DNA from 2 places in the Buttiauxella noackiae genome. Region 1 is predicted to be linked to the other one. Evidence: predicted binding sites of a transcription regulator. Region 1 holds the regulator's gene; the other holds the start of a gene.

What was found. Region 1 encodes Fur, which represses iron uptake genes when iron is present. Its sites were predicted from a motif close to ATAATAATGAGAACNACTATCAA; they were not measured.
Region 2: a site for Fur is predicted at 1,515-1,537, ahead of zupT (zinc transporter ZupT). Genes of this name have one in related genera too.

The regions. Positions count from the first base shown of each region.
Region 1 is NZ_JPRU01000001.1:1,559,124-1,567,431, reverse strand. Features, by position in the region: gene glnS (glutamine--tRNA ligase) at 1-688, shown strand, start outside; gene chiP (chitoporin ChiP) at 1,161-2,558, shown strand; gene chiQ (ChiQ/YbfN family lipoprotein) at 2,606-2,938, shown strand; gene fur (ferric iron uptake transcriptional regulator) at 3,030-3,482, opposite strand; gene fldA (flavodoxin FldA) at 3,765-4,295, opposite strand; gene ybfE (LexA regulated protein) at 4,445-4,726, opposite strand; gene ybfF (esterase) at 4,862-5,638, opposite strand; gene seqA (replication initiation negative regulator SeqA) at 5,823-6,374, shown strand; gene pgm (phosphoglucomutase (alpha-D-glucose-1,6-bisphosphate-dependent)) at 6,400-8,043, shown strand; gene kdpE (two-component system response regulator KdpE) at 8,094-8,308, opposite strand, start outside.
Region 2 is NZ_JPRU01000004.1:236,182-244,489, reverse strand. Features, by position in the region: one part of gene IX31_RS23025 (IS3 family transposase) at 1-721, shown strand, start outside; gene zupT (zinc transporter ZupT) at 735-1,502, opposite strand; gene ygiD (4,5-DOPA-extradiol-dioxygenase) at 1,702-2,490, shown strand; gene IX31_RS18845 (glutathionylspermidine synthase family protein) at 2,555-3,715, opposite strand; gene IX31_RS18840 (DUF1190 family protein) at 3,722-4,396, opposite strand; gene tolC (outer membrane channel protein TolC) at 4,556-6,049, opposite strand; gene nudF (ADP-ribose diphosphatase) at 6,257-6,889, shown strand; gene IX31_RS18825 (DUF1249 family protein) at 6,892-7,314, shown strand; gene cpdA (3',5'-cyclic-AMP phosphodiesterase) at 7,340-8,167, shown strand; gene yqiA (esterase YqiA) at 8,167-8,308, shown strand, end outside.

The sequences.
Region 1 (8,308 bases):
TCTGGAATCTTGTATCCGTGATGACCTGAACGAGAACGCACCGCGCGCGATGGCTGTTCTCGATCCGGTGAAAGTGATCATCGAAAACTTCCCGCAAGGTGAAGTTGAAATGGTGACTATGCCTAATCATCCGAATAAGCCTGAAATGGGCAGCCGCCAGGTACCGTTTAGCCGTGAGATCTACATCGATCGTGCTGACTTCCGTGAAGAAGCCAACAAACAGTACAAGCGTCTGGTGCTGGGCAAAGAAGTGCGCCTGCGCAATGCATATGTGATTAAAGCCGATCGCGTTGAGAAAGATGAAGCAGGGAACATCACCGTGCTGCACTGCTCCTACGATCCGGACACATTAAGCAAAGACCCGGCTGATGGCCGCAAAGTGAAAGGCGTTATCCACTGGGTAAGCGCAGAGCATGCACTGCCGGTTGAAATTCGCCTTTACGACCGTCTGTTCAGCGTTGCCAACCCGGGCGCTGCGGAAGACTTCCTGGCGACGATTAACCCGGAATCTCTGGTGATCAAGCAAGGTTTCGTTGAGCCAAGTCTGCAAAATGCCGAAAAAGGCAAAGCGTACCAGTTCGAGCGCGAAGGTTATTTCTGCCTGGATAGCCGTTATGCAACTGCTGACAAACTGGTATTTAACCGTACCGTTGGCTTGCGTGATACCTGGGCGAAAATGGGCGAGTAGTTCCTTTTCCCTAAGTCAATATCTGACAAAAACGCCGCAAATTGCGGCGTTTTTTTTCGCTTTATAATCATTTGCTTAAAAATATCTTCACATTCGCGTTGCGAATTAATGTTATTTACACTTCTTACTGTCTACTTTTTATGGTCAACCTCGGAACATTAAAAACTCTTCTTTTTATAATGTGAGCGCTCTCATATAGAGCTTTGTATTTTATAAAACTTAATTATCAAGATAAAATCCTAGTGTCGTTGTTTGTTACAAATACTCATAAATTATGTGCTCTCTGTCATAATATCGGAATGAACTCTTACAAAGTCATTGATAATTCGCGTCGCGAAAAATAGTCTTAAGGGCAGCAGTAATGCGGGCAAATATTCATAACCGCTTTAGCCGTTAGGCATTTTTACTTTTTTTCGCCATAAGGCGTCTTTTAACGTCCGGCGATTATTGATACGTCAAAGAGGAATAATATATGCGTACGTTTAGTGGCAAACGTAGTGCACTGGCGCTTGCAATTGCAGGTGTCACGGCTCTTTCAGGACTGGTAGTCATCCCTCAGGCAAGTGCCGCAGGTTTTATTGATGACTCGACTCTGACCGGTGGTGTTTATTACTGGCAACGTGAGCGTGACCGTAAAGATGTTACGACTGACAAATATGAAACTAACCTTGCGCACTCTACCTGGAACGCCAACCTGGACTTCCAGTCTGGTTTCGCCGCTGACATGTTCGGTCTCGATATCGCGGCCTTTACTGCTATCGAAATGGCAGAAAACGGCGACAGCGGTCACCCGAACGAAATCGCATTTTCCTCTGTAAACAAAGCTTACGACGAAGATTATTCAGGTGATAAAAGCGGTATTAGCCTCTATAAAGCAGCAGCTAAATTTAAATACGGTCCAGTTTGGGCGCGTGGCGGTTACATTCAGCCAACCGGGCAAACCTTGCTCGCACCGCACTGGAGCTTCATGCCTGGTACTTATCAGGGTGCTGAAGCCGGTGCAAACTTTGACTACGGCGATTCTGGTGCGTTGAGCTTCTCCTACATGTGGACCAACGAGTACAAAGCTCCATGGCACCTGGAAATGGACAAGTTCTATCAGAACGACAAAAACACCAAAGTTGAATATTTACACTCTCTTGGCGCGAAGTATGACTTCAAAAATGATTTCATTCTCGAAGCGGCATTTGGGCAGGCTGAAGGCTACGTTGATCAGTACTTCACCAAAGCAAGCTACAAATTTGATATCGCCGGCAGCCCGTTAACAACCAGCTACCAGTTCTACGGCACGCGTGACAAAGTTTCTGATGGCAGCGTTAACGATCTGTACGACGGCACAGCATGGTTACAAGCTCTGACTCTCGGATACCGCGTGGGCCAGGTTGATTTGCGTCTTGAAGGAACTATTGTTAAAGCCGATGGCCAACAAGGTTACTTCCTGCAGCGTATGACCCCAACTTATGCATCTTCAAACGGTCGTCTTGATGTGTGGTGGGATAACCGCTCTGACTTCAACGCCAACGGTGAAAAAGCAGTATTTGCTGGCGCGATGTATGACCTGAGCAACTGGAATCTGGCAGGTTGGGCAGTGGGTGCTTCTTATGTGTACGCATGGGATGCAAAACCAAGCTCTAAACCAACCACTGACGGTTACTACGATGCTGATAATCGCCTGAAAGAATCTGCCTACAGCCTTGATGCATTGTATACCGTTCAGGATGGCCGTGCGAAAGGTACTCTGTTCAAACTGCACTTCACTCAGTATGACAACCATTCAGACATCCCAAGCTGGGGCGGTGGTTACGGCAACATCTTCCAGGATGAGCGCGACGTGAAATTCATCGTCATCGCACCGTTCACCATCTTCTGATTCGAATCCGGGCGTGAAAACGCCCGGTTTTTTTAAGGATATCAAGCATGAAAAAAATCATTCTGACTGTGGTGATGGCGTTAGGTTTGAGTGCATGTGCACAGCAACAACCTAAAACTGCTCCGGAAGATTCAAAGCTGAAACAAGCATATAGTGCCTGCATTAACACTGCAGAAGGTAACCCTGATAAAATCCAGGCCTGCCAAAGCGTGCTGAATGTACTGGGTCAGGAAAAAGAGCATCAAGAGTTTGCGAAGAAAGAAACCGTTCGCACACTGGATTACCAGAACTGCATTCAGGCAACACAAACGGGTAATGACCAGGCTGTTAAAGCTAAATGCGATAAAATCTGGCAGGAAATCCGCGCAAACAACAAATAGTTACCGTATTTGAGCAATAAAAAAACCGGTGAATTGTCTCACCGGTTTTTTTATAGGTGACATCCGGGTCAGGGATGTCAGGCTATGCAGATTACTTTTCGCTGATTTCGTGCGCGTTTTCGTCGGTACGGCAATCACCTTCAGCGCAATGACCGTACAGGTACAGGCTGTGGTTAGTCAGACGAATACCATGACGTGATGCGATTTCGCGCTGGCGGGCTTCGATTGAATCATCACTGAATTCAATAACTTTGCCGCAGTCCAGGCAAATCAGGTGGTCATGGTGATGCTGTTGCGTCAGTTCGAATACGGATTTGCCGCCTTCGAAGTTATGACGAGTCACAATGCCTGCATCATCAAACTGGTTTAATACACGATAAACTGTGGCGAGACCAATCTCTTCGCCCATATCAATCAGACGTTTATATAAGTCTTCCGCACTGACGTGATGGTTCACCGGCCCCTGCAACACTTCAAGGATTTTTAATCGCGGAAGCGTGACTTTCAGGCCGGCCTTCTTTAATGCGGTATTATTGTCAGTCATGCGGAAATTGTCCTGTTGCTTAACGATTCGCTCGGACTCAGGGTGAGCGTTAAGATGAATGCGTCTCATTATAGAACTGCCACTTCTAAATGGGAACCGCAAGTATTATGCATAATCAAGCTAAGAAATGGCGGTTGAGTCGCGATTTGATTGCCTTGTTAGCTATTTTGTCAGGAGTTCATTGTACAGGGACAAACTGGAAAGTTAAAAATTTGTAGCAATTATTTTAATCGGAAATAACTATCAATGCGGCGCAACCTAATAGTTGTGCCGCATCTGGAATCAGGCGTTGATGATATCAGCCAGGTTTAGTTCTTCAGAAACTTGTTTAACCCACTTCTGAACACGTTCAGCAGTAAGTTCAGGTTGACGGTCTTCGTCAATTGCCAGCCCAACAAAGTGGTCGTCGTCTGCAAGACCTTTAGACGCTTCGAAATGATAACCCGCCGTTGGCCAGTGACCGACGATAGCTGCACCACGCGGCTCAATGATGTCACGGATAGTACCTAATGCGTCACAGAAGTATTCTGCATAGTCTTCCTGGTCACCACAGCCGAACAGGGCAACCAGTTTGCCATTGAAATCAACTTCTTCCAGAGTTGGGAAGAAATCATCCCAGTCGCACTGCGCTTCGCCGTAGTACCACGTTGGAATGCCGAGAAGCAGAATGTCGAAGCCTTCCAGGTCTTCTTTGCTGCTCTTAGCAATGTCATGCACCTCAGCAACATCCTTACCGAGCTGTTTTTGAATCATTTTCGCGATATTTTCGGTGTTACCGGTGTCGCTGCCGAAAAAAATGCCTACGATTGCCATGAGTAAAATAACCTCTTGATACTTAATGGTATGGTGGCTGCTATTTAGCCACAGATAGGGCAATCATAGCAGAACACATCACAGTGCGGAAACTGCTATGACCCCGTAGTGCACAGTCTGCAAAATCTAACAGGGAAGCAGCATTAAAACTAACTGAGATGTTGCTTCAGTTGTTCGAGCAGCATCTCTTCAATCAATTCACTACGACTGATATTGCGCGCTTCAGCCAACTGATTGAGAGCATCTACCGCATCGTTATTGAGCTTTAGCTCCACTCGCTTCAGGCCGCGTACTTTATCGCGCTTGAGTTGGTTGCGTTTATTGATACGCAATTGCTCATCACGCGTTAGCGGATTGGTTTTTGGTCGCCCCGGGCGACGCTCGTCCGCGAACAGATCTAATGTAGTACGGTCCGTTTGTTCTTTTGCCATGATTAGACTACTGACAGGGAATTCAGGTGGCACGGAGCGGGGTGCTCTGGCGCATTTTAGCGCGCAATCATACATCAGCATGGCTTGCGCGCCAACGCGTTAGCCACATCTTGCGGCCAGTCGGTTTGTTTTTAATCAGTTTGTCGTTGTTGTGTCGATAAAACGATGGATTGCGCGCAAAACAGCATCAGGTTTTTCTGCGTGAACCCAGTGTCCGGCACCGGCAACCACATGAGCACGTGCCTGAGGAAACTGGGAAAGCAGTTGGCTACGATGTGATTCATCAACATAAGGAGATGCGCCGCCGCGAATAAATAGCGCCGGTTCGTTCCATGCGGGAATGTTTTCCCAGCCGACAATATGCTCATATTGCTCCCACAGCACCGGCACATTGAATTTCCATTCGCCATCGGCAAAGGATTTCAGTAAGAACTGAATGACACCTTCTTCATCAAGATGCTCGCGCATCACGGTCGCGGCCTGCTGGCGAGTTTTAACATCAGATGCGCTAACCGCATTAATCGCTGCGAAAATCTCATCATGGCGACGAACCTGATAATCCACTGGCGCGATATCAATCAGCACTAATTTATCAATACGTTCAGGGGCAATGGCAGTCAGTGCCATCGCCACTTTGCCGCCCATTGAATGGCCAATAATAATCGCTTTCTCAAAGCCAAATTCATCGAGCGTTTCGACCACATCCTGCGCCATTGCTGGGTAGTTCATCTCAGCGCTTCGTGGTGATAAACCGTGGTTGCGAAGATCGATTTGCAGCAACGTATGATCCTGCCCAAGGTCACGGGCCAGCACGCCCAGGTTATCAAGGCTACCAAAAAGACCGTGAATAAGGACGATGGGGGAATTACTAGTCGATTGTTGTGCAGTTTGCAGGCGAGCATTCAATTTCATGGCAAAGTTCTTTTTTTTTACTTCGTGTGGTTAGGGTATCATAACGGCATTCAGCCTTAGTGCCGCAAATTTCCAGTTTAGTCTGACTTTGTGGTGTGACAAAAGCCTGGCGCTACCCGAGGTTGGGATTTGTCCTTATAATCCCAATTACTTGCATTCAGAAAAGATATCGCACTGGATTAAGATGAAAACAATTGAAGTTGATGACGAGCTCTATCGCTATATTGCCAGCCACACGCAGCACATTGGTGAAAGCGCGTCCGATATTTTACGGCGCATGTTGAAATTTACCGCCGGCCAAACTCCAGCTACAACAGCAACTACCGGTCAGACGGCGGCAACGGCTGCTACACCTGCTCCGGAAGCCAAACCCGTAAATAAAGCACGCGATCGCGTTCGTGCGGTTCGTGAATTACTGCTGTCCGATGAATATGCGGAGCAAAAGAAAGCGGTTAACCGTTTTATGATGGTGCTTTCAACTCTTTATACACTTGATGCTCAAGCTTTTGGTGAAGCGACTGAATCGTTGCATGGTCGTACACGTGTCTATTTTGCAGGTAATGAACAGACGTTGCTGCAAAATGGAAACCAGACCAAGCCTAAGCATGTTCCAGGAACGCCATACTGGGTTATAACTAACACCAATACTGGTCGTAAATGCAGCATGATCGAACACATCATGCAATCAATGCAGTTCCCGGCGGAATTGATTGAAAAGGTTTGCGGCACAATTTAACACCTCGCGTCAGAAGGAAAGGCCAATGGCTAACCACCCTCGTGCAGGACAACCGGCACAACAGAGCGATTTGATTAACGTAGCCCAATTGACGGCCCAGTATTATGTACTGAAGCCTGAAGTGGGGAATAGCGAACACGCGGTGAAGTTCGGTACATCCGGTCACCGTGGTAGTGCGGCACGTCACAACTTCAACGAGCCTCACATTCTGGCAATTGCTCAGGCGATTGCAGAAGATCGTGCAAAAAATGGCATTACCGGGCCGTGCTACGTGGGTAAAGATACCCACGCGCTGTCTGAACCTGCGTTTATCTCCGTCCTGGAAGTGCTGGCTGCGAACGGTGTGGATGTCATTGTGCAGCAGGCGAACGGCTACACGCCAACGCCGGCCATTTCTCACGCCATTCTGACGCATAACAAAAATGGCGGTGCACAGGCAGACGGCATCGTTATTACCCCTTCGCACAACCCGCCTGATGACGGCGGTATCAAATACAATCCACCAAACGGTGGCCCGGCTGATACTAATGTCACAAAAGTTGTTGAAGATCGCGCTAATGCCTTGCTGGCTGCGGGTCTGAAAGACGTAAAACGCATTTCTCTTGATCAAGCTTGGGCAAGCGGCCACGTGCAAGAGCAAGATTTGGTGCAGCCGTTTATTGAAGGGCTGGTGGATATCGTTGATATGGCCGCCATCCAGAAAGCAGGCCTAAAACTGGGTGTTGATCCGCTCGGTGGCTCTGGCATCGAATACTGGCAGCGCATCGCGAAGCACTACAATCTTGATTTGACGATTGTTAACGATCATGTCGATCAAACTTTCCGCTTTATGCACCTTGATAAAGATGGCGCAATCCGTATGGATTGTTCATCCGAGTGTGCAATGGCTGGTTTGTTGGCACTGCGTGATAAATTCGACCTGGCATTTGCCAATGACCCGGATTACGACCGCCATGGTATCGTCACGCCTGCTGGCCTGATGAACCCAAATCATTATCTTGCTGTTGCGATTAACTATCTGTTCCAGCATCGCCCGCAGTGGGGCAAAGATGTGGCCGTGGGTAAAACACTGGTTTCTTCTGCGATGATTGACCGCGTTGTGAACGATTTGGGCCGTAAACTGGTAGAAGTACCGGTTGGTTTCAAATGGTTTGTCGATGGTTTGTTTGATGGAAGCTTCGGCTTTGGCGGCGAGGAAAGTGCTGGGGCTTCATTCTTGCGCTTTGACGGTACACCGTGGTCGACTGATAAAGACGGTATCATCATGTGCCTGCTGGCGGCAGAAATTACCGCAGTGACCGGTAAAAACCCGCAACAACATTATGATGAACTGGCTGCTCGCTTCGGCGCGCCAAGCTACAACCGTCTACAAGCCTCTGCTACCTCTGCGCAGAAAGCGGCACTTTCTAAACTTTCCCCGGAAATGGTTAGCGCAAGTACTCTGGCGGGAGATCCTATCACCGCACGCTTAACGGCAGCTCCAGGTAATGGCGCATCAATCGGCGGCCTGAAAGTGATGACCGAAAACGGTTGGTTTGCAGCCCGTCCTTCCGGTACGGAAGATGCGTACAAAATTTACTGTGAAAGTTTCTTAGGTGCGGAACATCGCCTGCAAATTGAGAAAGAAGCGGTAGAAATTGTCAGCGAAGTGCTGAAAAACGCGAAGTAATTCGTAGAATTGAAAAAGGTGCCGCAAGGCGCCTTTTTTGTTTGCCGAAGCTACAACATAAACCGATACCCAATCCCCGTTTCGGTCAGCAAATGCGTCGGGCGTGCCGGGTCGTTTTCCAGCTTCTGGCGTAAATGGCCCATATAAATCCGCAAATAATGGCTGTGCTCCACAGCGTTTGGTCCCCAGACCTGGTTTAACAACTGACGCTGAGTCAGAACTTTTCCATGGTTATTGATAAGGGTGGCAAGCAGGCGAAATTCGA
Region 2 (8,308 bases), on a different contig from region 1:
GCGAATCGGTACGCGTAAACTGCACTATCTGCTGAACACTCAGGCCGATAACATGCTGAATATAGGACGAGACCGTCTGTTTAACCTGCTGAATGAATACCGGCTCCTGGTGCCAGTGAAACGGGCGTATCACAAAACCACCAACAGCCACCATCGCTTTTACCGGCATCCTAATTTGCTGAAACCCGGCCCGGGACAGGTTACCGCCCTTGAGCCAGAGCAGGTCTGGGTTGCCGACATTACGTACCTTCCACTGCTCAGTGGCACAGCTTATCTGAGTCTGGTCACAGATGCCTGCTCCAGAAAAATCATGGGTTATCATGTCGGGGAAAACCTGCAGACAGAAAATGTGGTAAAAGCGTTCAGACAGGCTCTGAGGCGAAGAAAAACGACGGYGRCCCTGGTTCATCACTCTGACAGAGGACTGCAATACTGTTCAGTGCTTTATCAGTCAGTCCATGAGAAAAACGGGATAACCTGTTCAATGACCGATGGTTATGACTGCTACCAGAATGCGCTGGCTGAGCGAATAAACGGGATCCTGAAAAATGAGTTTTTACTCTCGCGTCCTGCAGACCTGGCGCAGGCCCGGGAAATGGTAAAAGAATCCGTGGCGATTTATAACCATGAGCGGCCACACCTGGCCCTGAAATACAAAACGCCCGATGATGTTCATCAGGCGTTTTACAGACAGAAAACTGTCAACGTATATCAGGACTAGTCAATATCGAGTATTATCCAATCCCATTAGTTTGCAGCAACGTCAGGCTAAACCCCATCACTGCCATACCGCAAAGAACGCCATAACTCGGATTGTTATGTGGGTCGATTTCCTTAGCGAGCGGCATCAGTTCGTCAACCGACAACGCCACCATGATGCCTGCGACGGCAGCCATAATTGCAGCCATTAAAACTGGCGAAATCATCGGGCCTAAAATCAGCCAGGCCAATACACCACCGAGAATTTCCGCAAGTCCCGAAATCCCAGCCCAGAAGATAGCTTTGCGTTTTGAACCCGTAGCCGCGTAGACCGGGCCTGCCACGGCCAAACCTTCAGGAATGTTGTGCAATGCTACTGCGAGCGCAATCCCCATCCCTAATTCCAGGTTACTACTGGCAGTCACAAAGGTCGCCACCCCTTCAGGGAAGTTGTGTAGGCTAATACCCAGCGTTAGCAGCAATGCGGTGCGGCGTAAGTTACGCGGCTGCGGCTTGCTGTCCATCAAGTCTTGCGGATGCGCATGGGGCAGGGCGCGATCGAGTGCGAAATAGCCCAGCAAACCCAGCATAAACATGCCATAACCCAGTACCGGCGACATTCCCTCGGTATGAAGTGCGGCTGGCAGCATCTCCATTAAAGAGATAAGCAGCATAATGCCCGCTGCAAAGCCGAGGGAAAATGCCAGCACACGGTTTGATGGTTTCTGGCCGAGGACGCCAAGAAAAGCACCAATGAAAGTGGCTCCCCCTGCTAATAGGGTCAGGATCAAGGGTACTGACATTTATCACTCCTTTTGATAATGATTCTCATTCATATTAATGGGCGATGTGATAAAAATCGAGAGCCAGTTGAGAAGCTTTACACATCGCTTACATTCAAATTTCCTGAAGATCTTCATCATTCTTATCTGAGTTCTTCATAGCGTAAAAGCGCGTACTGTAGTTTTCATAAACTGAATGACCTGATTAAAGGACACTACCATGACAACTCAACGAATGCCTGCGCTGTTCCTCGGACACGGTAGCCCAATGAACGTGCTTGAAGATAACCAATATACCCAAGCCTGGCGCCATTTGGGAGAGACCTTACCGCGTCCAAAAGCAATTGTGGTTGTATCTGCGCACTGGTTCACTAAAGGCACGGGTGTTACGGCAATGGAAACGCCAAAAACCATCCATGATTTCGGCGGCTTCCCACAGGCCTTATACGATACTCATTACCCCGCACCGGGCTCCCCTGAGCTGGCACAACAGTTGGTCGATTTGCTGGCACCCGTTCCGGTGATGCAAGACAAAGAAGCCTGGGGGTTTGATCACGGCTCCTGGGGCGTTCTTATAAAGATGTACCCGAATGCTGATATTCCAATGGTGCAGCTCAGTATCGATAGTACCAAACCAGCCGAGTGGCATTTTGAAATAGGCCGTAAACTGGCGACGTTACGCGACCAGGGTATTATGCTGATTGCCAGTGGCAACGTTGTCCATAACCTGCGTACTGCGCGCTGGCATGGTGAAAACACGCCATACCCATGGGCTGAGTCGTTTAACCAATATGTGAAAGACAATCTCACATGGTCTGGGCCGGTTGCCGAGCACCCGTTGGTGAATTACTTGCAGCACGAAGGCGGATCGTTATCTAACCCAACTCCGGATCACTACCTGCCATTACTGTATGTATTGGGGGCGTGGGATGGTAAAGAGCCGATAACTCTACCAACGGACGGGATAGAGATGGGATCGTTGAGTATGCTTTCGGTGCAAATCGGCTGACACGTTATAATTCAAATTGCATATGCTGATATAAAAAAGGCGCGAAATTCGCGCCTTTCGGTATTTATTCTACAAATATATGCGGATAGAAGCGCGATAGATCCTGAGTGATTAGCTCGCGATCCTCACGAATACCAATTCCTGCAGGTTGATCGTTGATAAGCCAACTGCCGATCAACACATAACTGTCGCCAAATTTAGGTAACTGATAGAACTCCTGCACAATCATACCTTCTTCACCGTAAGGGCCATCGACACGGGCAATTTCTTCGCCGTTTTCGATGATCTTCACATTCGCGCCTTCGCGAGAGAAGATTGGCTTCACCACGTACTTATTCATCGGCGGATAGTTATCTTCGGCGAAATAAGCAGGCAGTAAGTTTGGATGATCCGGGAACATTTCCCACAGCATTGGTAGCAATGCTTTGTTGGAAATAATGCTCTTCCAGGCAGGTTCCAGCCAGCGAACGCCAGCGTCTTCGAGTTTGGTGGAGAACATTTCACGCAGCATGAATTCCCACGGATAGAGCTTGAACAGGTTACTGATAACCTGATCCTGCAAATCGGTGAACTGGCCTTTCTCGCCCAGGCCGATTTCTTCCATGTAGACGAATTCGCTCGCCACTTCTGCTTCAGCTGCACAATCTTGCAAATACTGGACAGTACCGCGATCTTCTACTGTGTCCTGGCAGCATGCGAAATGCACCAGATTGAAACCGTGCTGCTGTTTTAATTCAGCAAAACGCTCGATGATCTTTTCTTGCAGGCTGTTGAACTGATCGCTTTGGGCTGGCAGGTTGCCGGCCTGGATCTGATCTTCCAGCCAGATCCACTGGAAGAATGCCGCTTCGTATAAAGACGTTGGCGTGTCGGCGTTGTTTTCCAGCAGCTTAGGTTCACCAGCGCCATCCCACGCAATATCCAGGCGTGAGTAAAGAGATGGCTGTTGCGTGCGCCAGGACTGACGCACAAATTCCCAGGTGTGCTTAGGAATGCGGAACTTAGCCAGCAGCTCATCGCTGCCCACAACTTTTTCTACAACTTTCAGGCACATCTGATGCAGTTCAGCGGTGACTTCTTCCAGGCGTTCAACTTGAGGGAGTGTCAGCTTGTAATATGCGTCTTCACACCAGTACGGCTCGCCATACATGGTGTGAAAGTTAAAACCATATTCTGTGGCTTTTTCGCGCCAGTCCGGGCGCTCAGTAATCGCAATTCTTTCCATAATTTCTTAGCCACCCATGGAGCGAGAAGAACCCGTTGCGCTGTTGCTGCGCTGCATTGTTGATTGTTTGGCGACTGAATCACCGAAACCGCCACGAGTTACTGTGCTGGTAGTTGCAGGTTTTGGCGCCATAGCAGTTTTCGGAACTGTAGCCGTACGACCAGGTGTGGCTGCACCGTAGCTTTTACCGGTGGCATCGGCGTATTTACCATAAGCCGGGCTTGCTGGGTTTTTCGAGGTGAACAGCGGTTGCTGAGCAAAGCCTGCTCCGCCACCCATCAGACGGCCCATCATGTAGCCTGCCATCAGCGGCATCCAGAAGCTGCCGCTTTGTTGTGGCTGAGCCTGAGCTTGTTCACCCGCCATGCTTGCCTGTGCTGGAGCTTGCTGACATTGGCCTTCACCAAATTCAGCGATACATTCTTCGCGTGAAGCATATTTCGGTGCGGTACGTTCTGCTTCTTTCAAGGCATTGTTAAAAGCAGTCGTACATTCGGCACTTTTGCCTGGGTTGGCCTGCGAGCATTCATCCGCGTTTTGATACATGGAAACTGTTTCGTCATTTTGTTCGCAACCGGCAAGCATAAATACTGCGGTAACTGCCAGTGCGACCGGCGTCAAATGGCGTGCGTTCCAGCTTTTGCGGAACGATGCGTGATTTATGATTTTTGTCCGTTTCATTATTCTGTCCTGAGCCCAGTGGTCATGGTGCTTAGAATAGGGGATGAATGGTTGAAATTGAAGCGATGACGACTGTTTGGAGGGAGATCTTTACCTTGCCTTACGTTCGGATGCGTAAGTTGTGACGGGGGCATGTTGTCATGCCCCCGAAATAGCCAATCAGTTACCGAATGGGTTAGCTGATTTTTTGTTTGTTGCTGAGACTGGAGTGGCTTGTGCAGGTGTTTCCGTCTTAGTGGTTGCGGCTGTATCAGCTGAGTAACCATCTGCGCGGGCATTCTGGTCTGGCGTTTCTGGCGCGACGCTTTCGGCAGTCGTTGGTACTGGTTTGCCTAATGTGCCGTTCAACGCAACCAGATCTTGTTCGTTAAGTGTACCCAGAGCTGATTTAATATTCAGCTGGTTGATCAGGTAGTTATAACGAGCACTAGAGAGCTGTTGTTTTGCGTTATACAGCGTTGTCGTCGCATCTAACACATCAACGATGGTACGTGTACCCACGGAATAACCTGCTTCCATTGCATCTAAAGAGCTTTGGGCAGAGACAACCGCTTGTTTATAAGCGTTGATGGTACTGATAGAGGCGTTAACGTTGTTAAACGAAGAACGCACCGTTTGCACCACGCTACGATGTGCGCTTTCCAGTTGCTCACTTGCGCCAACAAAGTTGTATTGCGCTTGTTTCACCTGAGAGGTTACAGAACCGCCGCTATACAATGGCAGGGAGAAGTTCAGACCGATTTTATTCTGGCCTACACCCTGGTCATCGTACGCCTGGCTGGTGGTTTTAGAGCCGCTGTAATTAGTGTCAGAAACACCGGTAGAAGCGGTTAAACCTACAGTTGGCATATGGCCCGTTTCAGCGTAACGAATTTGCTCGCGCGCCAGGTCCTGCGACAGACGTGCCTGTAACAATGCCAGGTTACGCTTTTCAGCCTCTTTCAGCAGATTATTTACTGCATCAGGTTTGTTGGTTTTGAAGCCATCAACATTCAGCGAAGCCAGAGACGGATAGTAGTTACCGGTGACCTGGCGTAACGTTTCTACCGCGTTATCCAGATTATTCCGTGCAGTCACTTCGTTCGCTAATACGTTATCGTATTGTGCTCGGGCGTTCTGTACGTCTGTGATTGCAACCAAACCAACGTTAAAGCGCTGAGTAGTTTGATCTAACTGGCGATAAATAGCCTGTTTCTGTGCTTCTGTGTAGGAGAGTGCGTCAATGGCACTCAACACGTTGAAATAGGCAGTAGCAGTATTCAGGATCAGTGTTTGCTGGTCGGTCTGATAAGTAACATCTTGTATACCGGCAGATTTCTCTTGCAGTGTGAGCGCACGCCATTTCGACATATCAAAAATGGTTTGTGTTAATTGCAAAGAGGCACTGGTCGTAGTGGAGTCGATGCCATTCGAGTCACGGAAGCCATTGCTGTATCCATAATCAGCACCAAGGCCTAGCTGCGGTAGTAATGGGCTGCGTGCTTCGTTGATTTTTTCGAATGCGGCATCACGGTCAGCAGCGGATTTTCGCAAGTCCGGGTTGCTTAAACGTGCCTGCTGATAAACCTGCATCAGGTTTTCTGCCTGGCTCATGGCACTGAAACCCGTTAGGCTCAGACCGATAAGAATTGGGAGCAGTTTCTTCATTTGCATTCCTTGTTGTGAAGCAGAAATTGTTTGTTAGCGCTGACAAGAGCCGAAAATGATCGCCGATTCTAGCAGAGTCTGCCAGCTGGGAAGCTTGGCGTAATGTGCCATCTGCCCTTAATTTTCATCAATCTACCACATAGGAAATGAAACGGCAGTCGTACAGACTTGTATTAGCACATTTCATGACCATAAAAATATCAGGAAACCACTATGACTAAGCAAAAAGATCAACTTGTCACGTTAGGTAAAAACGATGTTGAAATTATTGCACGGGAAACGCTTTATAGCGGTTTTTTTTCGCTAGATCTTTATCGCTTCCGCCATCGCCTGTTTAATGGCGAAATGAGTGGTGAAGTTCGGCGTGAAATTTTAGAACGCGGGCACGCCGCAGTACTGCTACCCTATGACCCTGTGCGAGACGAAGTTGTATTGATAGAGCAGATTCGGATTGCTGCCTATGACACAAGCGAGAGCCCGTGGCTGCTCGAACTGGTTGCAGGAATGATTGAAGAAGGTGAAAGCGTCGAAGACGTTGCTCGCCGCGAAGCAGTTGAAGAGGCTGGAGTGGTTGTCGGTCGGACTAAACCGGTCATTAACTACCTGGCAAGCCCCGGCGGAACTAGTGAGCGTTTATCTATCCTTGTTGGGGAAGTGGACGCAACTTTGGCTACGGGCATACATGGTCTGGCAGATGAAAATGAAGATATTCGTGTTCATGTCGTGAGCCGGGAACAGGCTTATCAGTTAGTAGAAGAAGGGAAAATCGACAACGCAGCTTCAGTCATCGCACTGCTTTGGCTGCAATTGCATCATGAGAAATTAAGAGCCGAGTGGAACAACTAAACATGAAGCGCTACACACCTGACTTCCCGGAAATGATGCGCCTGTGCGAAACCAATTTTGCACAACTACGACGCCTGCTTCCTCGTAATGATGAGGTAGGTGAAAAAGTCACTTATCAGGTCAGTAGCGCCCAATATCGACTCACTATCCTTGAGTCGACACGCTATACAACTCTTGTGCAAATCGAACAAACGGCCCCAACTGTGAGCTACTGGAGCCTACCATCGATGTCGGTCAGGCTATATCATGACGCGATGGTCGCGGAAGTGTGTTCAAGTCAGCAGATCTTTCGCTTCAAAGCGCGTTATGATTATCCTAATAAAAAGTTGCATCAACGCGACGAAAAGCATCAAATTAACCAGTTTCTAGCCGATTGGCTGCGTTATTGTTTGGCGCATGGAGCGATGGCGGTTCCGGTTTGTTAGTGAGGGTGAAACCTAAGGACACCATTTGGAAAGCCTGTTAAATCTTCCTGTGGCCGGTGGGGGCCAGATCAGGATCTTGCAAATTACAGATACCCACCTGTTCTCTGGAAAGAACGAAACGCTGCTTGGTATCAATACCTGGATGAGTTATCAGGCTGTTATTGACGCCATCCTCGCTGAGCAGCGTCATTACGACCTTATCGTTGCAACTGGGGATTTAGCCCAGGATCATAGTGCGCAAGCCTACCAACACTTTGTTGAAGGCATAGCGGAGATTCCTGCGCCCTGCGTTTGGCTTCCCGGTAATCACGATTTCCAACCGGCGATGTTTAGCTCGTTGCTGGAAGCCGGTATTTCCCCGGCGAAACAAGTTTTCTTAGGCGATAGCTGGCAGATTTTGTTGCTGGACAGCCAGGTGTTTGGTGTCCCACATGGTGAATTGAGCGACTATCAGCTCGACTGGCTCGAGCGCAAGCTCGCCGGTGCACCTGAACGCCATACTCTATTGTTGTTGCATCATCACCCTGTCCCTGCGGGCTGTAGTTGGCTGGATCAACATAGCCTGCGCAATGCCGCCGAGCTTGATAACGTGCTGCAAAAATTCCCAAAAGTGAAAACTCTGGTGTGTGGGCATATTCATCAGGAGTTAGATCTCGACTGGAATGGCCGGCGCATGCTGGCAACACCTTCTACTTGCGTGCAATTCAAACCTCACTGCTCTAACTTCACCCTCGATACCATCGAGCCCGGTTGGCGCTGGCTGGAACTTCATCCAAACGGTGGGGTGACTACTGAGGTTTGTCGCTTGAAAGGTGCGGTGTTTAACCCAGATACCGCGTCAGAAGGGTATTGATGTCAACGCTACTTTACTTACACGGCTTCAATAGCTCGCCGCGTTCAGCCAAGGCGACCAGTTTGAAAGCGTGGCTTGCGCAGAACCATCCGCATATCAATATGATTGTACCGGAACTTCCACCGTATCCTGCCGATGCGG